Regions from separate parts of the Kitasatospora sp. LaBMicrA B282 genome, predicted to be linked through region 2. Evidence: riboswitches for the same ligand, from Rfam matches in the RefSeq annotation. Region 2 holds a riboswitch; the other holds the start of a gene.
The links. Region 2 has a riboswitch for glycine ahead of gcvT (glycine cleavage system aminomethyltransferase GcvT). Riboswitches for the same ligand answer to the same signal wherever they lie in the genome.

Region 1 (11,810 bases), on a different contig from region 2:
TGGGGCTGCCGGGCACCACCGCGGTCACGGGCGTCCGGAGCGGCGACAGCACGGTGGTGTACCCGAACGCGGCCGAGGGCACTGACCTGGCGGTGCAGCCGACCAAGAACGGTGGAGCCCGGACCCTCATCACCCTCAAGGACGCTGCCGCCTCGACCACTTGGCGTTTTCCCCTGGGCCTGCCGCAGGGCGCCGAAGTTCACCGGCAGAGCGACGGCCGCATCCTGGTCGTGAAGGGCGCCCGCGTGCTGGGCGCCTTCGAGGCCCCGTGGGCCAAGGACGCGAACGGCAGGGCGGTTCCCACCGGCTACCGTCTGGAGGGCACCACTCTCGTTCAGGTCATCGCCACCGACGCGAACACCGCGTTCCCGGTCGTCGCCGACCCGTGGTGGGACCCCACGAGCTGGGACACCAGCTGCCTGGTGGACGGCCTGGGGGCGATCGGTGGCGGTCTGGGTGCCATCGGAACCGTGGCGGGAGCGCCGGAAACCGGCGGAGCCTCGTTGGCGGCCACCGGTTCCCTGATAGCCGGAGCGGGCAGTGCCATCGCCGGACTCAAGGACTGTTGATGAGGCCATGGCATCTACTGACGGCCGTCTCGCTCCTCTGTTTCGGCGTCTCGGCCGTGCTGGCTGCCGGCGCTGGTGACTTCTGGCAGCTCAGCGCCTGTTCTGTCGGAACGGCTGGTGTGCTGGCCGGGCTCGTGAGCAGGTACCGCCACCGGCGATAGCACCGCGCCGGGTCACCGAGGAGCCGGGGCCCTACGGTCGTTCCCGCTGACCGGGGGGGTGGGAGTACGGCGGTGCTCCCACCCCCCCGGACGAGCCGGGTGGCCGGTGCCGCCCACGACTACTCGGATGGCCGCCACCCGACTGGTCCATCTACTCTGCGCACCAACGGGTTTGACCCTACGTTTCGATCGAGGGGGTCACCCAACCGAGAGGTGTCAACTGCGATGGCAGGGAAGTTCGAGCTCTTCACCGACGAGAGCGGCATGCACCGCTTCCGGCTCAAGGCCAGTAACGGCTCGATCGTGGTGATCGGCGACGCGCACGAGGACAAGGAAGCGCTGCTGAAGAACATCGAGTCGCTGCGCAAGCTCGCGCCGTACGCGGAGATCCGCGAAGCGAGTGCGAGCCCGGCGTAGGCGGTGGTGTGGCGGGGAGCGGCCGGTGGCGGTCGCTCCCCGCCCGTTTGCCCAGGCGGGCCGGGTGGGCCTGCCGGATGGGCCCTGTCGAGCGTGCACTGACTGCCCGTAGGCTCGGGGGATGCGGATCTCGATCATCGACGCCTTCACCGACCGACCGTTCGCCGGCAATCCGGCCGGTGTCTGCCTGCTGGAGCCGGGTGACTGGCCGGAGGAGCGGTGGATGCGTCAGGTCGCGCGTGAACTGAACCTGTCGGACACCGCCTTCGTCCGGCCGCTGCCACCCGGCACGGGCGAGGCCGAGTGGGCGGTGCGGTGGTTCACCCCGGTGACCGAGGTGCCGCTCTGCGGCCACGCGACCCTGGCCGCCGCCCATGCGTTGCGTTCGCGCGGGCTGGTCGGCGACAAGCCGGTGCGGTTCGGTTCGCTGAGCGGGGTGCTGATCGCGCTGCCCGGTCCGGAGGGGATGATCAGTCTGGACTTCCCGGCCGGTCACCCCGAGCCGGCCGAGGTACCGGCGGACCTGGCGGAGGCGCTCGGCACTCCGGTGCTGGCCTGCCGGCACGACGCGGGGCTGGACATCCTGCTGGCCGAGCTGCGCAGTGAGCACGCGGTGCGCGGGTTGGCGCCGGACCTGGCGGCGATCACCCGGCAGCGGGCCCGCGGCGTGCTGGTCACCGCGCGGGCCGAGGCCCCGGCCGACGGCTACGACTTCGTCTCGCGCTACTTCGCCCCGGCCGCCGGAGTGCCGGAGGACCCGGTGACCGGCAGCGCGCACACGGTGCTCGCGCCGTTCTGGGCCGAGCGGCTCGGGCGCACCCGGCTGACCGGGTACCAGGCCTCGGCGCGCGGTGGGCTGGTCCGCTGCGAGCTGCGCGGGCCGGCGGGTGACCGGCCGGGGGCGCCCGGGGCCGGCGGCTGGGAGCGGGTACTGCTCTCCGGGCGGGCGGTCACCGTGCTGGACGGGCAGCTCAGCGCGTCGGCAGCCGGTTAGTGCGGCGGAACCCGGCTAGCGCATCGGCAGCCGGCTAGTGGGTCGGCACCCGGCTAGTGCGTCGGCAGCCGACTAATGCGTCGGCAGCCAGCTGACGTGCCCGGCCAGCAGGGCGTAGCCGACGAAGGCGGTGGTGTCGATCAGCGCGTGCGCCATCGCCAGCGGCATCACCCGGCCCCAGCGCCGGTAGAGCAGGCAGAAGACCACACCCATCACCATGTTGCCGACCAGGCCGCCGACCCCCTGGTACAGGTGGTAGGAGCCGCGCAGCACCGAGCTGGCCACCACGATCGCCGGCCACTGCCAGCCGCGCTGGGCGAGCCGGCGGACCAGGTAGCCGACGACGATGACCTCCTCCAGCACCGCGTTCTGCCAGGCCGAGAGGACCAGCACCGGGATCCGCCACCAGACGTCGGGCAGGCCGGAGGGCACCACGGTCAGGTTGAAGCCGGCCGCCCGCGAGCCCAGGTAGAGGGCGAGGCCGCTGCCGCCGATCGCGGCGGCCACCGCGGCGCCGCGGGCGAGGTCCCCCATCGGACGGTGGAAGTCGAAGCCGAGCATGCGCAGGCCGGTCCCCTCGCGGACCAGGAGGTAGGCGACCAGGCAGACCGGCATCACGCCGCGGGCGATGTAGTAGAGCTGGTAGGCCAGGTCGATCCAGGGCCGGCCCGGCGCGGCCGAGGCGTTCAGCGAGGCGACCTGATGGGTCAGCGCGGCGTGCTGGGTGAGCGAGTCGGCGAAGCTGATCGCGGCGAAGACCCCGCTGGCGCCGAGCGAGAGGCCGAGCACGACGAGCAGCTCGAACCCGAACAACCGCCGTTCGCGGGAGCCGGGCGGCAGGGCGTTCTCGAGCTGCGCGGGCGGTGCGATCATCATGGCCGCTCATCCTGTCACACAGCCATGAGCACGACCCCGAAGATCAGCACCGCCCAGACCCAGCCCCCGCTCAGCCCACCGGCCAGGTGTGCACCGGCTCCCCGCCGCGCATCAGCTCCATGTACCGCCGGGTCATGGTGGCCAACGCCGTGTTCCGGTCCATGCCGTACCGCTCGCGCAGTTGGTGCACCATGGCCGCCTGCCAGCTCGCGCCGTTGGTCCGGCGCAGGCAGCGCTGCTCGATGATGCCCAGGTAGCGGTCGCGGTCGGCCGGCTGCACGCCCCACTCGTCCAGGCCCTGGTGGGCCAGCGGCAGCAGTTCGCCGAGCACCAGCTCGACCGCCGAGACCTCGGCCGGTGCCCCGCGCGAGCCGCGGCCCTGGCGCGGCCAGTGCAGGGTGGCGTCGATGCCGTAACGGGCGGCGGTGTGGAAGTTGCGGTCGGCCAGCGCGAACGGCAGCCGGGTCCAGATCGGGCGGTGCTGCTCGGCGATCATCCGGACCAGGCCGTAGTAGAAGGCGGCGTTGGCCAACGTGTCGGCGACCGTCGGGCCGGCCGGCAGGCAGCGGTTCTCCACCCGCAGGTGCGGCACGCCGCCCGCCACGTCGTAGACCGGGCGGTTCCAGCGGTAGATGGTGCCGTTGTGCAGCCGCATCTCGTGCAGCTTGGGGATGCCGCCGGAGGCCAGCACCTTGGCCGGGTCCTCGTCGTCGCAGATCGGCAGCAGCGCCGGGAAGTACCGCAGGTTCTCCGCGAACAGGTCGAGCGCGGAGTCCACCCAGCGCTCCCCGAACCAGGTGATCGGGCGCACGCCCTGCGCCTTGAGCTCGGCCGAACGGGTGTCGCAGGCCTGCTGGAAGAGCACCGGCCGGGTCTCCCGCCACAGCTCGCGCCCGAACAGGAAGGGCGCGTTCGCCCCGAGCGCCACCTGGACGGCGGCGATCGCCTGGGCGGCGTTCCAGACCGAGGCGAACCGGTCGGGCGTCACCTGCAGGTGCAGCTGCAGCGAGGTCGCCGCGGCCTCGGCCACCATGGTGACCGAGTCCAGCACCAGGTGCTCCACGCCCTCGATGTCGAGCGCGATGTCCTCGCCGCGGGCGGCCAGGATCTGGTCGCTGAGCAGGCTGTACCGGTTGTTGTGGGACATCGAGTCCAGCCCGGTGTGCTCCGGCATCAGGGTCGGCAGCACCCCGACCATGATGATCCGGGCCCCGGCGTCCGCGGCCCGCCGGTCGGCGTAGCGCAGCCCGGTGTCGATCTCCTCGCGCAGTTCCTCGAAGACGTGTCCGGTCAGCCGGTGCGGGGCGATGTTCACCTCGATGTTGAACTGCCCCAGCTCGGTCTGGAAGTCGGCGGAGCCGATCGACGCCAGCACCTGTTCGTTGCGCATCAGCGGCAGACCCTGTTCGTCCGCCAGGTTGAGCTCGATCTCCAACCCCACCATCGCCCGCGGCCGGTCGAACCGACTCTCCCGCAGCATCCGCTCCAGCGCCTCCTGGCAGGACTGCAGTTTGCGTCGGTACTGCTGTCGATCGGCCAGGTCAGCGTGGGTTGCCGTGACTTTCTCCCCCATCGATACCCCCTTCGGCCGTGCACCGTGCCCTGCATCATGCCCAGCCGGAAGATCGATACCCGAGGCCGTTTCCGGCCGCCCCGCGGGCGGCACTGCGGCTCAACCCCGTTGGCCGAGCGTCATCCTGACGGCCTCTCACCCGTGTTCGCCGACTTGCCGGGCACGACGGAAGGTGATAAACAGGTCACCCTGCGCACTTGTTCGAGCAGGTGCCGCGCTGCATGTCGCCCCGCCCCCGGCTCACCCCCTCGCGGCTCGGGCGCCACCCTCGCGTGCCCGGCATCAGCTCGCGCGCTTTCAGCCCCGCGATCACGCCCAACCGGACCCGGCCTAATCCCGCCACGCCGGTATGCCGCTTTCGCACGCCGATCTCGCACGGAGAGGCGACCCGCCATGACCTTGCAGACCCCCCAGCCCCCGCCCAGCGCCCTGCGCGCCGTCCTGGCCGCACTGACCTCACCGGCTGCCCTGCGGCAGCCCGGGGCCGCCGCGCTGCGCAGTCCCACCGGGCGGCTGACCCCAGCCCACCCGCTGGCGGTGCACCAGCTGCCGCCCGGCACGGCCACGGCCCGCGCACTGGCGGCCGCGCCGCGCACGGGCTGGCGCTTCCTGATCAAGGACAGCCTGGTCGCTCCGGGCGGTGCGGTGGTGGCGGCGGCCGAGGTGCTGAAGTCGGCCGAGGGGCACAGCTTCGCGCACTTCGCGGCCGGTCCCTACCTGGACTCCACGGTGCGGGCGCTGGAGGAGGCCTGGCAGCTGGTGCAGGCGCAGCGGACCAGCCACCAGGCCCGGCTGCTGTCGATGCCCGGGCACTACGCGACCGCGCTCTGGCTGCACGGCATCGACGCCTCCCCCGAGGTCGACCTGCTGATCCCGCTGGCGCCGGCCCCGCTCGGGGTGGCCGCGCACCGCGCCTACCCGGCCGGCGACCTGCTCGCCCGGCTCGCCCGCCCCACGGCCGCCGGCCCGGCCCCGACTCCGGCCGCCGCCCCCGCCGCGACGAGCGGTGCCGCGCGCACCCCCGTCCCGGCGCTCCAGTAACCCACCCCCCAGACGGACTATCCGCGGGCCACCCGGCTGTATCAGTGCCGGGTGGCCCGTTTGTGCGCCCAGAACGCGGGGACCCATCTGAATGGGTGATCTCTGGCCCGGAGTTGTGGCGCGTGTCACCAAACAGCTGCGGGACGGGCCCGGGATGCCGACACTGGAAACCAGCGTGGAAGGACCACCTGTCCTACCCACAGAAGCGCCGGTTCACACCTGAGCCGGCCGGACAGGATCCGACCACCGTCAGAGGTGTTCCGGCGCCATCGATCCGACGGGTCCGCTGGATCCCAGGGGGGTCCAACGGGTCCGCGAGGTCCGATGGGGCTCTGCCGGTGCCGCTGCGGGGGGCGTGGATCGCGAGTGAAGCGAGGTACAACGATGTGCCAGCACCGACCTGAGTGCCCGTCGGCCGAGTCCGCCGACCGGGAGGCGGCCGTCCCGGTCGCCCGTCACCCCGAGCAGGGCTGGAGCCTGCTCTGCAACGGGGTCCTGCTCTTCGAGGACACCGGCGAGCTGCTGCCGGACGGCCGGGTGATCGCGCCGCACCGCGCGCTGGTGATCGCCGCCTGACGGATCCCCGGTCACCGCCTGACGGCCACCCACCACCGGCCCCGGCCCCGGCCGCTCAACCGGCCCCGGCAACGACCGGCCCCGGCAACGACGAAGTCCCCTGCGGCGGCTGCCGCAGGGGACTTCGTCGTGCGACCCGGCGGGCGGGTCAGGCGCGTACCGCTCAGACGCCGTACTCGTCCAGCGGCGGGCAGGAGCAGACCAGGTTGCGGTCGCCGTAGGCGCCGTCGATCCGGCTCACCGGCGGCCAGTACTTGTCGGCCGGGTTCACGCCGGCCGGGAAGACCGCCACGGTCCGGTCGTAGGCGTGCGCCCACTCACCGGCCAGCGCGGCGGCGGTGTGCGGGGCGTTGCGCAGCGGGTTGTCGTCCGCCACCCACTCGCCCGAGCCGACCTTCTCGATCTCGGCCCGGATCTCGATCATCGCGGCGCAGAACCGGTCGATCTCGAACAGGTCCTCGGACTCGGTCGGCTCGATCATCAGCGTGCCGGCCACCGGGAAGGACATGGTCGGGGCGTGGAAGCCGTAGTCGATCAGGCGCTTGGCGATGTCGTCCACGGTCACCCCCGTCTCCTTGGTGAGCGGGCGCAGGTCGATGATGCACTCGTGCGCCACCAGGCCGCCGGGGCCGGTGTAGAGCACCGGGAAGTGCGGGGCGAGCCGCTTGGCGATGTAGTTGGCGTTGAGCACCGCGACCTGGGTGGCGCGCTTGAGGCCGGCGCCGCCCATCAGCCGGACGTAGGCCCAGGAGATCGGCAGGATCGCGGCCGAGCCCCAGGGGGCGGCCGAGATCGGGCCGACACCGGTGGCCGGACCGGCCTCCGACTGCAGCGGGTGGTTGGGCAGGTACGGCGCCAGGTGGGCGCGCACCGCGACCGGGCCGACACCCGGGCCGCCACCGCCGTGCGGGATGCAGAAGGTCTTGTGCAGGTTCAGGTGCGAGACGTCGGCACCGAACTTGCCCGGCTTGGCGAGGCCGACCAGCGCGTTCAGGTTGGCGCCGTCCACGTAGACCTGGCCGCCGGCCTCGTGCACCAGGCCGCAGATGTCGGTGATCTGGGTCTCGAAGACGCCGTGGGTGGAGGGGTAGGTGACCATCAGCACGGCGAGCTGCTCGCGGTGCTGCTCGATCTTCGCCTTCAGGTCCTCGACGTCCACGTCACCGTCGGTCAGGGTCTTGACCACGACCACCCGCATGCCGGCCATCACCGCGGAGGCGGCGTTGGTGCCGTGCGCCGAGGCCGGGATCAGGCAGACGTCGCGCTGGGCGTCGCCGTTGGCGTGGTGGTAGGCGCGCACCGCGAGCAGACCGGCCAGCTCGCCCTGGGAGCCGGCGTTCGGCTGCAGCGAGACCGCGTCGTAGCCGGTGACCTCGACCAGCTGCTGCTCCAGCTGGCGGATCAGGGTGAGGTAGCCCTGCGCCTGGTCGATCGGGGCGAAGGGGTGCAGCTGGCCGAACTCCGGCCAGGTGACCGCCTCCATCTCGGTGGTGGCGTTGAGCTTCATGGTGCAGGAGCCGAGCGGGATCATGCCGCGGTCCAGCGCGTAGTCCCGGTCGGAGAGGCGGCGCAGGTAGCGCAGCATCGAGGTCTCCGAGCGGTGGCTGTGGAAGACCGGGTGGGTCAGGTACTCGTCCTCGCGCAGCAGCTCGGCCGGCAGCGTGTCGGCGGCCTCGGCCAGCTCGGCGCCGATCACGCCGAAGGCGGACCAGACCGCCTCCAGGTGCTCGCGGGTGGTGGTCTCGTCGCAGGAGATCGAGACGGTGTCGGCGTCCACCTGGTACAGGTTGACGCCGCCCTCGCGGGCGGCGGCCAGCACCTGCGCGGCGCGGCCCGGCACCTTGGCGGTGACGGTGTCGAAGAAGGACCGGTGGACCAGCTCGACGCCGCCCGCGGTCAGCCCCTCGGCCAGCGCGGCGGCGTAGCGGTGGGTGCGGCGGGCGATGTCGGCCAGGCCGTCGGGGCCGTGGTAGACCGCGTACATCGAGGCCATCACGGCCAGCAGCACCTGGGCGGTGCAGATGTTGCTGGTGGCCTTCTCGCGGCGGATGTGCTGCTCGCGGGTCTGCAGCGCCAGGCGGTAGGCGCGGTGGCCGTCGGCGTCCACCGAGACGCCGACCAGGCGACCGGGCAGCGAGCGGGCGTACTCGGCGCGCACCGAGAGGTAGCCGGCGTGCGGGCCGCCGAAGCCCATCGGCACGCCGAAGCGCTGCGAGGTGCCGCAGGCGATGTCGGCGCCGAGCGAGCCGGGCGACTTCAGCAGGGTGAGCGCCAGCAGGTCGGCGGCGACGGCGACGATCGCCCCCAGGCCGTGCGCCTGCTCGATCACCGCGGTCAGGTCGCGCACCGCGCCGGTGGCACCCGGGTACTGCAGCAGCACGCCGAAGACGCCGCGCTCGGCGATCTCGGCCGGGATGCCCTGCGCCAGGTCCGCGATCACGACCTCGACGCCGGTCGGCAGCGCGCGGGTCCGGATCACCTCGATGGTCTGCGGCAGCGTGTCGGCGTCGACCAGGAAGACGCCGCCCTTGACCTTGGTGACCCGGCGGGCCAGCGCCATCGCCTCGGCGGCCGCGGTGCCCTCGTCGAGCAGCGAGGAGCCGGAGGTGGGCAGACCGGTCAGGTCGGAGACCAGGGTCTGGAAGTTGAGCAGCGCCTCCAGCCGGCCCTGCGAGATCTCCGGCTGGTAGGGGGTGTAAGCGGTGTACCAGGCCGGGTTCTCCATGACGTTGCGCAGGATCACCGGCGGTGTGAAGGTGCCGTAGTAGCCCAGCCCGATCATCGGGGTGAGCACCTGGTTGCGGCCGGCCAGCTCGCGCAGCTCGGCGAGCACCTGGGCCTCGGACCGGCCGGCCGGCAGCGCCAGCTCGGTCAGGCTGCGGATGGCGGCGGGCACGGCGGCGGTGGCGAGCTCCTCGAGCGAGCCGAAGCCGACCTGCGCCAGCATCTTCTCCTGGGCGGCGGCGTCGGGGCCGATGTGGCGCGACTCGAAGGGGCTGGCAGCTTCGAGCTCGCTCAGGGTGGCGGCGCTGCGGGGGCGGCCGGCGGTCGGCTGGGCAGTCATGGTGGTCGAGGCCTCCTGGTCACGGACCGGCGGGGGCGCGCACGCCGTGGCCTCGCCGCCGTGGGGAGCGGAGCGACCTGGAACGAGCGAGCCCGACAGGCCTCCCCCTCTGTCATCGGGACCTGAGAGCTTCGCCCGCGCGGGACTTGCGCCCCGCCGGCTTGCACCGTCGGTGAGGGTGGTCCCCGTCGGCTCCCTCGCCGGCGGCCCTGCCCTGCTTTCCAGAGTGACCTATCCCACACGGTACGGATGCCTGAGAGATTCCGGGGAGGGTTTGCTCCTTCGGCGCCTCGCGCCCCTGTGTTCACAAGGGTGAGGACTCTCCCGAGCGGGCTCGGCGGTCGCGCCCAGGGTACCAGCGCGCGTCCCCCCGACAGCCGCTCAGGTGAGCGAACGCACTCCCCCAACCGGCCCAGCACCTGCACGGACGGCCGCGCTCCGCTCGCCGTGATCCGCTTCGTGCCTTTTGGTGTGAATCACGGGCGGTAACCACTGGAGGAAGAGGAAAGCGTGCAGACCGACATCGATCCCCGAGACCTGATCGGGCACAAGGCCGTCGACCGCAATGGCGACAAGATCGGCACGGTGGACGAGGTCTACCTCGACGACGCGACCGGCGAGCCCGAGTGGGCGGCCGTGCGGACCGGCATCTTCGGCCGGGACGCCTTCGTCCCCCTGACCACGAGCGAGTTCTCCGGCGAGGAGCTCCGGGTCCCCTATGACAAGTCGCTGATCAAGGACTCGCCGGACTTCGGCGTCGGCCAGCACCTCTCCCCCGCCCAGGAGCTCCAGCTCTACCGCTACTACGGACTGGACTCGCCCGCCGGCCGCCCCGTCGAGCCCGCCGTCGCCCCGGCGAACGGCTCGCGCGCCGGGCAGGACATGGAGTTCGGCATGACCGCGGGCGCCCCGATGGCCGCCACCGCGACCACCACCGCGGCACCGCCGTCCCAGGCGACCGCCCCGCAGCAGCTGGCCCCCCAGCAGCTGGCCCCCCAGCACCTGGCGCCGCAGCAGTCCGCCCCGGCCACCATCGGGCTGGACAAGCCGATCGAGGCACCGCCCGCGCCCACCCACCCGCCGACCCCCGACCAGTCGCCGACGCCCCAGCAGACCGGGGCCGTCCAGCAGTCCGGCGCCGCCCACGGGCCGGCCACCACCCCGCCGCCCGGCCCGATCGAGCTGACCCTGCGCGAGGAGCGGCTGGAGATCACCAACGAGTGGCACGTGCTGGGCACCGCCCGGCTGCGCAAGTACGTGGTGACCGAGCCGGTGGAGCGCACCGTGCAGGTGGTGCGCGAGCGGGTCCGGGTGGAACGGGTCCCGGTGAGCGACGCCGAGCGCTCCACCCTGACCGCGCAGGAGATCGCCGAGGCGGTCGAGGAGGTGACGCTGCGCGAGGAGCGGCCGGCGGTGCGCAAGTACCTGGCGCCGCTGGAGCGGGTGCGGCTGGTGGTGGAGCGGTACACCGAGGAGAAGGTGATCCGCGAGGAGCTGCGCCGCGAGCAGGTGGAGATCCACGACAGCACCGCCACCGAGCCGACCACGATGCCGCCCGCCCCGAGCGAGCGGCCGAGCGCGCACCACTGAGCCGAGCAGCACCCGGCATCCCGGCCCGGCCCCGCACCCGCGGGCCCGGGCCGCCGCCGTGTCCGGGCCACCGCCGTGTTGGGGCCACCGCCGTGTTCGGGCCGGTCAGGAAGAGCCCGGGGACGGATGGCTCGGCGACCGAGACAAAGCTTCACCGCTAGATATTTGACAGACTGAAGCACTTCGGCGCAAAGTTACTTCAGTACATCGACTATCTCCGGCATGAAGCAGCCGCTGGCCGCCGACGCCCGTCCCTGAAGGAGCCACCGTGAGTGAGGCAGCCAAGCCCACCGCCACGGCCGTGAAACCGAGCAGTGCCCGGGTGCTGCCCGCCCTGATCCTGGCCATGCTGGCCTACAGCGTGATCCAGACCGCGGTCGTGCCGATCCTCCCGTCGCTGGCGCTGGAGCTGAAGGTCTCCGGTTCCGACATCACCTGGCTGATGACCGCCAACCTGCTGTCGGCGGCCGTGCTCACCCCGCTGCTGGGCCGCTTCGGCGACCTGCGCGGGCGCAAGCCGATGCTGCTCATCTCGCTGGCCGGCCTGGTGCTCGGCTCCGGCCTGGCGGTGGCGACCCACTCGTTCTCGCTGCTGATCCTGGCCCGCGTGCTGCAGGGCGCCGGCGGTGGCGTGCTGCCGCTGGCGATCAGCATCGTCCGCGACGAGCTGCCGCGCGAGAAGGTCACCGGCGGCGTGGCCGCGATCAGTGCCTCGATGGGTGTCGGCAGCGGCCTCGGCCTGGTGGCCACCGGCCTGCTGCTGGAGCACTGGGACTACAAGTCGATCTTCTGGATGGGCCTGGTCTTCGCGCTGATCGCGGTCGCCCTGGTGGTGCTGCGGGTGCCGAACGACCCGGTGGTGGACAAGAACGGCGGCGCCGACCCGCTGGGCGCGATCGCCCTGGCCGGCTGGCTCTCCGCGCTGCTGGTCGCGGTCAGCCGCGGCAAC
Region 2 (11,810 bases):
AGCCGGTCCAGGCCGGCCGCCACCCGGCGCAGGTCCGCCCAGGGGACGCCGACCCCGCCGCCCGCCGCGTGCGGGTTGAGCCACAGGCCCCAGCGGGTGCGGTAGAGCGTGTCGGCGATCTCCCGGCCGGAGATCACCTCGTGCGCGCGGTTCCAGCCGCTGGCGGCCAGCTGCTCGGGGGAGGTGGCGGCCGGCGCGTAGCCGTGGCCGCCGATGTCCATGTTCCCGTACTGGGCGTCCGGGCTGCCGGGGCTGCCGTGCCAGAGCAGCATCCAGACCCGGCCGGCGGCCAGCTCGCGCAGCAGCTGCTCGTAGGCCTCCCAGCGCTCGGGAGCGACCTCCCGCAGGGCCCGCTCCAGGGCCCCCGGGTCCGCGCCGGGGGCCGGGCCCCACGGCCCCGCGCCACCGCCTGCCGCTCCCGTCGTCACCGGTACCCTCTCCCCGTTCCGCCCGCGTCCTCGCCGCGGCGCTCGCCGCGTGTCGGCGCCACCCTACGGCGCCCGGGTGACCAGCGTCATGCCGACCGGCGGGTCCGCCGGTCCGGCACGCTTCTTCGGTCGGTCAGCCCCGCTCGTAGAACGCGGTCAGCCCCGCTCGTAGAACGGCAGTACCCGCTGCAGCAGCCACTCCACCACCGGGTCGGCCACCAGATCCAGCAGCACCATGTGCACCCCGCCCGGCAGCGGCGCCACGCCCAGCGCCCGGCCGAGCGCCGTGTTCACCGCCACCGGGTCGGCGGGGGCCGCCGGGTCCAGCTGGACGCCCACGAAGAGCACGGTCGGCTCGCCCTCCACCGAGGCCAGCGCCCGGCGCGCCGTCAGCACCCCGCCGAGCGCGTCCAGCTCGGCCCGCACCGCGTACAGGAAGGCGGCCGGCTCCTCGGCCGGCTCCGGCTCGCGCAGCGCCACCCGGGCGCCCTCCGGCAGCCCCGCGCCGCCCGGCGCGCCCCAGCGGTCCTCGCGCGGCCCGCGGCGCAGCTCGGCGACCCCCTCCGGCGGCACCGGGATGCCCACCGGCGCCTGCGGGTTCACCGCGATGCCGATGCCCAGCGGCAGGCCGCGGGCGAACTCCCAGGCCGGGGCGACCGCGCAGGACAGGCCCGGGGCGTGCCGCAGGAACTGCTCCTCGGAGGAGAAGACCGGCACGTAGGGGGCGCCGGCCAGCTCGATGGTCGGCAGGTCGAGCGCGGTGCCGCCCGGGTCGCCGCCGGCGGGCAGCGGGATCCACACCTGGCTGCGGGCCAGCACCTCGATCACCCGGGGGGTGGCGCCGGGATCGCCGAGCGCGGCGGTGAGCACCTGCTCCAGCTCGTTGGCGGGCCAGCCGCTGCCGGCCGGTGCCTGGCCGGGCTCGGCCCAGCCCTGGGCCGGCACGGTGGCCTGACCGCCCGCGTAGCCCTCCGGGTACCCCACTGTCTCCATGGTCCCGGAGCCTACCGAGCCCGCCCCCTCTCCCGCGGGCCGCATCGGCATGCCATGATGTGCGCGTCCGCTGTGCGGACATCCGTTCGCCCGCAGCGTCACCGCCCGCTGCACCACCCCTCAACTTCATACTGGCCGCTCGAACCCGCGCGGGAGAGTCCGGAGGTGCCCTCGGCGGCACGGACCGGCGCCGAAGGAGCAAGTCCTCCCCGGAATCTCTCAGGCACCCCTACCGTGTGGGCGAGGCGAATCTGGAAAGCGGACACGGCCGTGCCGTGCGCCCACCCACGGTGCAAGCCGCGTCATCCTTGACGCGGTGAAGCTCTCAGGTTGTGACGACAGACGGGGAGACTCCACCCCTGCACGTCCATTCACGACACCGGGAGTCTCACCATGTCTCTGCGCCTGACCGCGCTCGACGCGCTGCACCGCACCCTCGGCGCGACCATGACCGACTTCGCCGGGTGGGACATGCCGCTGCGCTACGGCAGCGAGCGCGAGGAGCACCTCGCGGTCCGCACCAAGGCCGGTCTCTTCGACCTCTCGCACATGGGCGAGATCACCGTCTCCGGTCCGCAGGCCGGTGAGCTGCTGGACCACGCGCTGGTCGGCTTCATCTCGGCGCTCGGCGTGCTGCGCGCCCGCTACACGATGATCTGCCGCGAGGACGGCGGGATCCTGGACGACCTGATCGTCTACCGGACCGCCGAGGACGAGTACCTGGTGGTGGCCAACGCCTCCAACGCCCAGGTGGTGCTGGACGCGCTGACCGAGCGCGCGGCCGGCTTCGACGCCGTGGTGCGCGACGACCGCGACGCCTACGCGCTGCTCGCCGTGCAGGGCCCCGAGGCCAACGGCATCCTCTCCTCGCTCACCGACGCCGACCTGCCCGGCCTCAAGTACTACGCGCTGCTGCCCGCCACGGTGGCCGGCAAGCAGGTCTGGCTGGCCCGCACCGGCTACACCGGCGAGGACGGCTTCGAGATCTTCTGTGCCCCGGCCGACGCCGAGCACCTGTGGCAGGCGCTGACCGAGGCCGGCGCCCCGGTCGGCCTGGTGCCGGCCGGCCTGTCCTGCCGCGACACGCTGCGCCTGGAGGCCGGCATGCCGCTCTACGGGCACGAGCTCTCCACCGAGCTGACCCCGTTCGACGCGGGCCTGGGCCGGGTGGTGCGCTTCGACAAGACCACCAACGGCGGCGAGTTCGTCGGCCGCAAGGCGCTGGAGGCCGCCGCCGCGCAGGCCGAGGCCAACCCTCCGCGCAAGCTGGTCGGCCTGGTCTCCGAGGGCAAGCGGGTGCCGCGCGCCGAGTACGCGGTGGTCTCCGCTGAGGGTGCCCCGATCGGTCGGATCACCTCCGGCTCCCCCTCCCCCACGCTCGGCAAGCCGATCGCGATCGCCTACGTGGACGCCGCCTTCGCGGAGCCCGGCACGGCCGTCGCGGTGGACGTGCGCGGCAAGCACGAGCCCGTCGAGGTGGTCGCGCTGCCGTTCTACAAGCGCGCCCGCTGAGCCCGCTGCCGCCGACGGACTCCCACCCCGCGTCCCGTTCCACCGTCCGCTCAGCGGACCGTTTCCTCGTCACCGCCTCAGATCCTGGAGAATGAGCACCATGAGCAACCCTCAGCACCTGCAGTACAGCGCGGAGCACGAGTGGCTGACCGCCGCCGACGAGGCGGGCGTGTCGACCGTGGGCATCACCGAGCACGCGGCCAACGCCCTCGGCGACATCGTCTACGTGCAGCTGCCCGAGGTCGGCGACACCGTCACCGCCGGTGAGACCTGCGGCGAGCTCGAGTCCACCAAGTCGGTCAGCGACCTGTACTCCCCCGCCACCGGCGAGGTCGTCGAGGTCAACCAGGACGTCATCGACGAGCCGGCCCTGGTCAACTCGGCCGCCTTCGAGGGTGGCTGGCTGTTCAAGCTGAAGGTCACCGAGGCCCAGGCCGGCCTGATGACCGCCGCCGAGTACTCGGACCTCACCAAGTCCTGACCGGGTTCACGTCGGGACCGACCGACGCCGGGGCGGCCGCAGCGCGGCGGCCGCCCGCCTGCTCCCCCTCCCCGCCCGCGGCTCGCCCCCTCCTCCGACGGCCACCGCGCGCGCAACCCCCTTCACTGGAAGACACCACCATGACGGTTCTCAACCAGTCCCTGCACGCACTCGACCCCGAGATCGCGGCCGCGGTCGACGCCGAGCTGCACCGCCAGCAGTCCACCCTCGAAATGATCGCTTCCGAGAACTTCGCCCCGGTGGCGGTCATGGAGGCCCAGGGGTCGGTACTCACCAACAAGTACGCCGAGGGCTACCCCGGCAAGCGCTACTACGGCGGCTGCGAGCACGTCGACGTGGTCGAGCAGATCGCGATCGACCGGATCAAGGCCCTGTTCGGCGCCGAGCACGCCAACGTCCAGCCGCACTCGGGCGCGCAGGCCAACGCCGCCGCGATGTTCGCCCTGCTCCAGCCGGGCGACACCATCCTGGGCCTGAACCTGGCGCACGGCGGCCACCTGACCCACGGCATGAAGATCAACTTCTCCGGCAAGCTCTACAACGTGGTGGCCTACCACGTGGACGAGCAGACCAACCTGGTCGACATGGAGGAGGTCGAGCGCCTGGCCAAGGAGCACCAGCCCAAGCTGATCGTGGCCGGCTGGTCCGCCTACCCGCGCCAGCTCGACTTCGCCGCCTTCCGCCGGATCGCCGACGAGGTCGGCGCCTACCTGATGGTGGACATGGCCCACTTCGCCGGCCTGGTGGCCGCGGGCCTGCACCCGTCCCCGGTCCCCTACGCGGACGTGGTCACCACCACCACCCACAAGACCCTGGGCGGCCCGCGCGGCGGCGTCATCCTCTCGAAGGCCGAGCTGGCCAAGAAGATCAACTCCGCGGTCTTCCCGGGCCAGCAGGGCGGTCCGCTGGAGCACGTGATCGCCGGCAAGGCGGTCGCCTTCAAGATCGCCGCCTCCCCGGAGTTCAAGGAGCGCCAGGAGCGCACCCTGGAGGGCGCCAAGATCCTGGCCGCCCGCCTGCTCCAGGAGGACGCCAAGTCCGCCGGTGTCTCGGTGCTCTCCGGCGGCACCGACGTGCACCTGGTCCTGGTCGACCTGCGCAACAGCGAGCTGGACGGCCAGCAGGCCGAGGACCGGCTGCACGAGGTCGGCATCACGGTCAACCGCAACGCGGTGCCGAACGACCCGCGCCCGCCGATGGTCACCTCCGGCCTGCGGATCGGCACCCCGGCGCTGGCCACCCGCGGCTTCGTCGCCGACGACTTCCGCGAGGTCGCCGACGTGATCGCCGAGGCGCTGCTGCCCGGCTTCGACGAGGCCAAGGCCACCGCGCTGAAGGCCCGGGTCACCGCCCTGGCCGCGAAGTACCCGCTCTACCCGGAGCTGTAAGGCCCACCCCCGGGCGTGGTCGGCATCACTCCGGCCGGACCCCGCCCGCACCCCGGGGCACCGCGCACACTGGAACGTGAGCCGGTGCCCCGTGGCACGCCCCGACTCTCTCACCACGAGACTCCACGAGACCCAGACAAGGACGTCACCCCGTGGCCATCAGCGTCTTCGACCTCTTCTCCATCGGCATCGGTCCGTCCAGCTCGCACACGGTCGGCCCGATGCGCGCAGCCCGGATGTTCGCCCGCCGGCTGCGCTCCGAAGGCCTGCTGGAGCGGACCGCCACCGTCCGGGCGGAGCTGTTCGGCTCGCTCGGCGCCACCGGCCACGGCCACGGCACCCCCAAGGCGGTGCTGCTCGGCTTGGAGGGCAACTCGCCGCGCACCGTCGACGTGGCCAAGGCCGACCTGGACGTGGCGCGGATCAACGAGACCAAGCAGCTCAGCCTGCTCGGCCTGCACCGGATCGACTTCGACCCCGACCTGCACCTGGTGCTGCACCGCCGCCGCTCGCTGCCCTACCACGCCAACGGGATGACCCTGGCGGCGCACGACGCCGCGGGCCAGGAGCTGCTGGCCAAGACCTACTACTCGGTCGGCGGCGGCTTCGTGGTGGACGAGGACGCGATCGGCGCCGACCGGGTGGTCCCCGACGACACCCAGCTGCGCTACCCCTTCCGCACCGGCGAGGAGCTGCTGCGGCACACCCGGGAGACCGGCCTGTCCATCTCCGGCCTGATGCTGGAGAACGAGAAGGCCTGGCGCACCGAGGCCGAGATCCGGGCCGGCCTGCTGGAGATCTGGGCGGTGATGAAGGAGTGCGTCGCCGCCGGCCTGTCCCGCGAGGGCATCCTGCCCGGCGGCCTCAAGGTCCGCCGCCGGGCCGCCTCCGGCGCCCGCGCGCTGCGTGCCGAGGGCATCGGCCCGGCCAACGCGATGGAGTGGGTCACCCTCTACGCGATGGCGGTCAACGAGGAGAACGCCAGCGGCCAGCGGGTGGTCACCGCACCGACCAACGGCGCGGCCGGCATCATCCCGGCGGTGCTGCACTACTTCCAGAACTTCATCCCCGGCGCCGACGAGGACGGGATCGTCCGCTTCCTGCTCGCCGCGGGCGCGATCGGCATGCTCTTCAAGGAGAACGCCTCGATCTCCGGCGCCGAGGTCGGCTGCCAGGGCGAGGTCGGCTCCGCCTGCTCGATGGCCGCCGGCGGCCTGGCCGAGGTGCTGGGCGGCACCCCGGAGCAGGTCGAGAACGCCGCCGAGATCGGCATCGAACACAACCTCGGCCTCACCTGCGACCCGGTCGGCGGCCTGGTCCAGATCCCCTGCATCGAGCGCAACGGGATGGCCTCGGTCAAGGCCGTCACCGCCGCCCGGATGGCGCTGCGCGGCGACGGCCGGCACCACGTCTCGCTCGACAAGGCGATCAAGACCATGAAGGAGACCGGCGCCGACATGAAGGTGAAATACAAGGAGACCTCGCGCGGCGGCCTCGCGGTCAACGTCATCGAGTGCTGACAGCGCCGGGCATGCCGGTGCCGGACCGCCCCCCGCGCGGCCCGGCACCGGTGTTCGCCCGCTCCGGTCAGGCCGGCGGGTAACCGTAGGCCGTCGACCAGTCGGCGAGCACCTTGTCGCGGACCGCGGCCGGCCAGCCGTGCTCCAGGTCGCCCTTGACCGGGCGGTGCTCCTTGTCGAAGCGGTCGGCGAGCAGGCAGTTGTGGACCACCTTGCCGGCGCGGTAGCTGTGCTGCTCCTGGGCGGAGAGGTAGACCGAGAGGATCGCGGTCGGCTTCGCCGGGAAGTGCACCTCGCCGTGCTCCGGGTGGGTGCGGGTGGCGAAGGCCCAGACCACCTCGTTCACGTCGGTGATGTCGATGTCGTTCTCCACCACCAGCACCTTGGGCACCCCGAAGCCGGCCTTGCCCGCGAAGACCACCTCACCGATCCGGCGGCAGAGTTCGGCCGAGTCGACGTCCAGGGCGTCCGCCCAGTCCGGGTGGACCGAGACGATCAGCCAGTGCAGCGCCGACTCGAAGGAGAACCAGGCCGAGGCGGCCGGCAGTCCGGCCGCGCGCAGCTGGTGCAGGATCTCGGCGGCGTGCATGGTGCCGATCCCGGTGTGGTTCTCCTCCACCGGCGGGCCGGCGGCCACCACCGGCAGGATCGCGCCGTCCCGGTGGGTGACGGCGCTGACCCGGAACAGCGGCTTCGGTGTGCTGTCGTGCGCGACATAGCCGGGGTACTCGTCCATCGGGCCCTCGGGCACCGTCTCCTCGAAGGCGATGTGCCCCTCGATGACGATCTCCGCGGTGGCCGGCACCATCAGGTCCACGGTCTCCGCCGGGACCACCTCGAGGCCCTCGCCGAACAGCGCGCCCAGGAAGTGGCTCTCGTCGTCGCCCTCCGGCAGCGGCATGCCGCCCACGTAGGGCAGCGCCGGCTCGACGCCCAGCGCCAGCGCGATCGGCATCGGCTCGCCGAGCGCCGACCACTGGGCGCGGATGATGCCCAGGTGCTGCGGATCGGGGATCAGGCAGGCCAGCCGGTCCCGGCCGGCGATCATCATCCGGTTGACCGACCAGTTGGTCCAGGCGGTGTCGGGGGTGCGGACGATGTTCATCCCGAAGGTCTGGATGTACCGGCCGCCGTCGTTGCCGTGGATCAGCGGGGTCGGGAAGGCGAACAGGTCGACCTCCTCGCCCAGCCGGACGTTCTGCTTGCACGGCGCACTCGCCCGGTCCACCACCACCGGCGGGATGCCGGGACGGGTGCGCGCCCCGGCCACCGCCTCCATGATCTCCTGGCCGGTCGCGGTGGCCGGCAGCCCGAGCGCGACGGCGATCCTGGCCAGCGGGTGGTCCGGGCCGCTGAGCCCGCCGGGCGCGCCGAGCACCCGGAAGCCGGTGCCCTGGTAGCCGGTGATGTTGCCGAACAGCGGAGCCGGCGCCCGCAGGTCGTAGGAGCGGCGGATCACCGCGCCGATCTCCAGGTTCCAGTCCACCTCGGCGTCGATCTCGTGGACCTCGCCGATCGCGTCCAGCTCCGCGATGAACTCGCGCAGGCTGCGCAGGTGCTTCACGCCGGGCCCCGTCAGCTCGCGTCGGCGCCGCGCAGCGCGGCGGCGTGCTCGGCGGCGAACTCGGCGAACGAGCGGGCCGGCCGCCCGGTCAGCGCCTCGACGTCCGCGCTGACCTCGCTCGCCAGGCCGGCCGCGTAGAGCCCGTAGAGCTCGACCAGGCCCTCGGCGCGCCAGGCCGGCCAGCCGGCGCCCAGCATCCCGGCCAGCGCGTCCCGGGGGTCCACCGCCGTGTAGGCGACCGGGGTCCCGACCACGCCGCCCAGCTGCTCGGCGATCCGGCCGTGGTCCAGCCCCTGCGGGCCGGTCAGCGTGTAGACCGCGCCCTCGTGGCCGGCCCCGGTCAGCACCGCCACCGCGGCGTCCGCGACGTCGCGGGCGTCCACGTAGGAGACCGCGCCGGTGCCGCCCGGCAGCAGCAGCCGCCCGGCCTTCAGGTCCTCGGTCATGCCGAGGAAGTTCTGGTAGAAGCCGTTGGGGGCCAGCACGGTCCACGGCAGCCCGCTCTTCACCAGGTGGTCGAAGCCGGCCACGTGCGCGGCGACGAACCGCACGCCCTCGGGTCGCTGGTCCACGCCGGCCGCGGCGTGCAGCACGATCCGCGGCAACCGGCCGGTGCGCACCGCGGCGTCGATCACGTTCTGCTCGTGCTCGGCCATCTCCGGGTGCACCGCGACCAGCAGGTAGACCACCTCGGCGCCGGCCAGCGCGGCGTCCAGCGAGGCCGGGTCGGCGAAGTCGGCGGCCACCGCCTCGACCCCGGCGTCCCACCCGGCGGGCACCGCCGCGGTGTCGCGGACCAGTGCCCGCACCTGCTGCCCGCGCTCGCGCAGCCCGGCGACGATCTTCGAACCCACGGTGCCGGTGGCACCGGTGACCACGATCACGAAAGCACTCCTCATGCTCGGGTGACGGCGACCAGTTGATGACCTGATCGATTGACTGTCCGTCAACTGGACAATCGCAGAGGGCCACTGGCCGATCAAGGTCGAAATCGAGCACAATCCATCAGCCCCGCTGATCGATCCGGCCCACCGGTCGACCGGGGCGGACCGGCGTGGACCGGCGTGGACACGGGGGAACCGCCTTGGACCTGACGGAGATCGAGACCTTCCTGGCGCTCTGCGAGGAGCTGCACTTCGGCCGCACCGCCCAACGGCTGCGGCTCTCCCAGTCCCGGGTCAGCCAGCTGATCCGCTCGCTGGAACGCCGGATCGGCGCACCGCTGTTCACCCGGACCAGCCGCCGGGTCGCGCTCACCCCGCTCGGCGAGCACACCCGCGGCCGACTGGGCGCCGCCTACGAGGCGCTGCGCTGCGGCTTCGAGGAGGCCCGGGTGATCGCGCAGGGGGTGATCGGCAGCCTCCGGGTCGGCTTCCTGGGCTGCCTGAACGGCGCGCCGCTGACCGGACTGGTCAGCGAGTTCGCCCGGCGCCACCCCGCCTGCGAGGTCAGCCTGGTCGAGGTGGGCTGGGGCGACCTCTACCGCCCGCTGCGGCTGGACGAGATCGACGTGCTGGTCACCCTGCTGCCGGTGGCCGAGCCGGACCTGCGGGTCGGCACCGTGCTGGTCTCGCACCCGCGGGTACTGGCCGTGGGCAGCGGCCACCCGCTGGCGGCGCGGCGGGAGGTGGACGTCGAGGAGCTGGTGGACTGGGTGGTGCTGGACGGCCCGCCGCAGCTCCCGGAGGCACTGCGGATCGAAGCGGCGCCGCCGTTCACGCCCCTCGGCAAGCCCGTGCGCCGGGCCCCGGGCGGGCGGACGTACCAGGAGGCACTGCACCACGTGGCCACCGGCGAGCTGGTGTGGGCCACCCACGCGGGGCTGTTCCGGGTCTACCGGCACCCGGGCGCGGTGCACCGCCCGCTGCGCGGCATGGCGCCGGCCAACGGCGCGCTGGTCTGGCGCACCGACACCGAGAACGCCAAGATCCGCGCCTTCGCCCGGCTGGCGGAGGAGCTGATCGCGGAGGCCGGGCCGGTGCGGGCACCGGCCGCGACCCCGCAGGTGGGCTGAGCGACCCCGCGGGTCAGCCGGCCCCCGCGAGTGGGCCGGACCCCGCGAGTGGGCCGGACCCCGCGAGTGGGCCGGGCTCAGACCACCCGCTCGCGCACCTTCAGCTCGAACCAGACGCCCTTGCCGCGCGGCAGCAGGTCGGCACCCCAGCGGTCGGCGAGGGTGTCCACCACCTGCAGCCCGCGCCCGCACTCGGCCAGCCCGGGCTCGGCCACGATCAGGCAGGGCAGCGCCCGGGAGGAGTCCCGCACCTCCACCCGCAGCCAGCCCGGCCGGCGCAGCAGCCGCAGCCCGATGGTGCGCCCGCCGGTGTGCCGGACCGCGTTGGCCACCAGCTCGGCGGTGAGCAACTCGCCCACCTCCAGCAGCGGGTGCAGCCCCCAGGTCTGCAGCACCGAGAGCACCAGCCGGCGGGCCAGCGGCCCCGACTCGCCGCGCGAGGGCAACCTCACCTCCTCGCCGGCGCCGGGGTCGCGCAGCCGCGGCAGCACGGTGCGCTCCAGCTCCCAGATGGAGAGCCGTTCCAGGGCTGCGAGCCCGGACCGGCCCGCCACCGGTCCTGCCGCCGGGCATGGCCGCTGGCCCGCTAACGGGGCCTCAGCTGCCAGGCCGGAACCGCGATGTGATGACTGATCGACTTCGCCCCATCCCGCCATGCCCTACATCATCGCGGTTAGCGAGCACCCGCGTACGGACAATGACGAAACGATCACTATTCATTTGGCATATGACAGACGCGCGAGGCGTCAACCCGCCGGGGCTACCACGCGCTCCACGGCATGTTCCAGCCGCTCAGCCCGTTGTCCGGGGAGACCTGCGCGCCCTTGGAGTTGACGACCTTCACGACATCTCCCACCATCGAGGCCGCGTAGAACTTGGCGGCCGGCGTGTCGGTGCCCCCGGCATCGCCCGGCGCGTCCTGCAGACCGACGCAGCCGTGGCTGACGTTCTGGTGGCCGAAGGTGCCCGCCGAGGACCAGTTGTTGCCGTGCACGTAGGTGCCGGAGTCGGTGAGCCGCATCGAGTGCGGCACCATCAGGTCGTACGCGCCGGGCGCCAGCCCCGGCACCGAGGCCGAGGTCATGTGGGCGGTGCCCTCCTTGGCCTCGATCACCATGGTGCCGTTGTAGGTCGGGTGCTCGTCCGAACCGCCGCTGATCGGGACGACCTCGGTGGTCTGGCCGTTGTCCTGCACGGTCATCGTGTGCGCGGCCTCGTCGACCGTGCTGACCTGGGCCCGGTTGCTGATCGTGAAGGACTCGTCGCGGTCCGAGCCGCCGTAGACGCCCGGGGCCACCTCGACGTTCTTCAGCCGGATGTGGATCTTGACCTGGGTGTTGACGTTCCAGAAGTTCTGCGGGCGGATGTCCAGCCGGCTGCTGCCCATCCAGTGGCCCTTGACCTGGGTGCCGTCCGAGGTCTCGAAGGTGATCGCCTGCTCGACCGCCTGCTTGTTCTGGATCGGCATGCCGAAGTTGAACGAGACGATCATGCCCACGCCGTAGGTGGCGCCGGTGGTCACGTTGTCCTGGCTGCGCGAGGTCCTGGCCGGGGTCAGCGTGCTGAAGCTGCTGGTGGCGCTGGTGGCCACGCCCTTGGCGTCGGTGGCCTGGGCCTTCACCTGGTAGGAGTCGGCGACCGAGAGGCCGGTGGCCGGCACCCAGCTGGTGCCGTCGGCGGAGATGCTGCCCTGGACCTGCCGGCCGCTCTTGTCGGTGACCGTGACCTGGCCGAGCCTGCCGCCGCTGACCGCCACCTTGAGCGCGTCCGGGGCGGCGTTCGTGGTGCCGTCCTTCGGCTCGATGTCGACCACGGCCGCGGAGGCGGAGCTCGCCGGGGCGGACGGAGCTGCGGCACCGGCGCTCGCCGTGCTGCCCGCGCCGGGGTTG

Region 1: linked by a shared signal. The riboswitch ahead of gcvP (aminomethyl-transferring glycine dehydrogenase) and the one ahead of gcvT (glycine cleavage system aminomethyltransferase GcvT) in region 2 are both predicted to bind glycine.

Annotation. Positions count from the first base shown of each region.
Region 1 is NZ_JBNQTI010000033.1:12,796-24,605, reverse strand. Features, by position in the region: gene ACQRUO_RS12280 (hypothetical protein) at 1-569, shown strand, start outside; gene ACQRUO_RS12275 (YegP family protein) at 956-1,147, shown strand; gene ACQRUO_RS12270 (PhzF family phenazine biosynthesis protein) at 1,269-2,141, shown strand; gene ACQRUO_RS12265 (CPBP family intramembrane glutamic endopeptidase) at 2,214-3,017, opposite strand; gene ACQRUO_RS12260 (glutamate--cysteine ligase) at 3,088-4,590, opposite strand; gene ACQRUO_RS12255 (hypothetical protein) at 4,984-5,631, shown strand; gene ACQRUO_RS12250 (DUF5999 family protein) at 6,016-6,207, shown strand; gene gcvP (aminomethyl-transferring glycine dehydrogenase) at 6,371-9,271, opposite strand; glycine riboswitch at 9,503-9,608, opposite strand; gene ACQRUO_RS12240 (PRC and DUF2382 domain-containing protein) at 9,782-10,861, shown strand; gene ACQRUO_RS12235 (MFS transporter) at 11,130-11,810, shown strand, end outside.
Region 2 is NZ_JBNQTI010000040.1:19,231-31,040, reverse strand. Features, by position in the region: gene ACQRUO_RS14080 (enhanced serine sensitivity protein SseB C-terminal domain-containing protein) at 1-428, opposite strand, end outside; gene ACQRUO_RS14075 (enhanced serine sensitivity protein SseB C-terminal domain-containing protein) at 585-1,421, opposite strand; glycine riboswitch at 1,562-1,666, shown strand; gene gcvT (glycine cleavage system aminomethyltransferase GcvT) at 1,815-2,933, shown strand; gene gcvH (glycine cleavage system protein GcvH) at 3,034-3,414, shown strand; gene glyA (serine hydroxymethyltransferase) at 3,555-4,823, shown strand; gene ACQRUO_RS14055 (L-serine ammonia-lyase) at 4,976-6,343, shown strand; gene ACQRUO_RS14050 (UbiD family decarboxylase) at 6,411-7,907, opposite strand; gene ACQRUO_RS14045 (NAD(P)H-binding protein) at 7,919-8,791, opposite strand; gene ACQRUO_RS14040 (LysR family transcriptional regulator) at 8,992-9,921, shown strand; gene ACQRUO_RS14035 (ATP-binding protein) at 9,999-10,475, opposite strand; gene ACQRUO_RS14030 (Ig-like domain-containing protein) at 10,682-11,810, opposite strand, start outside.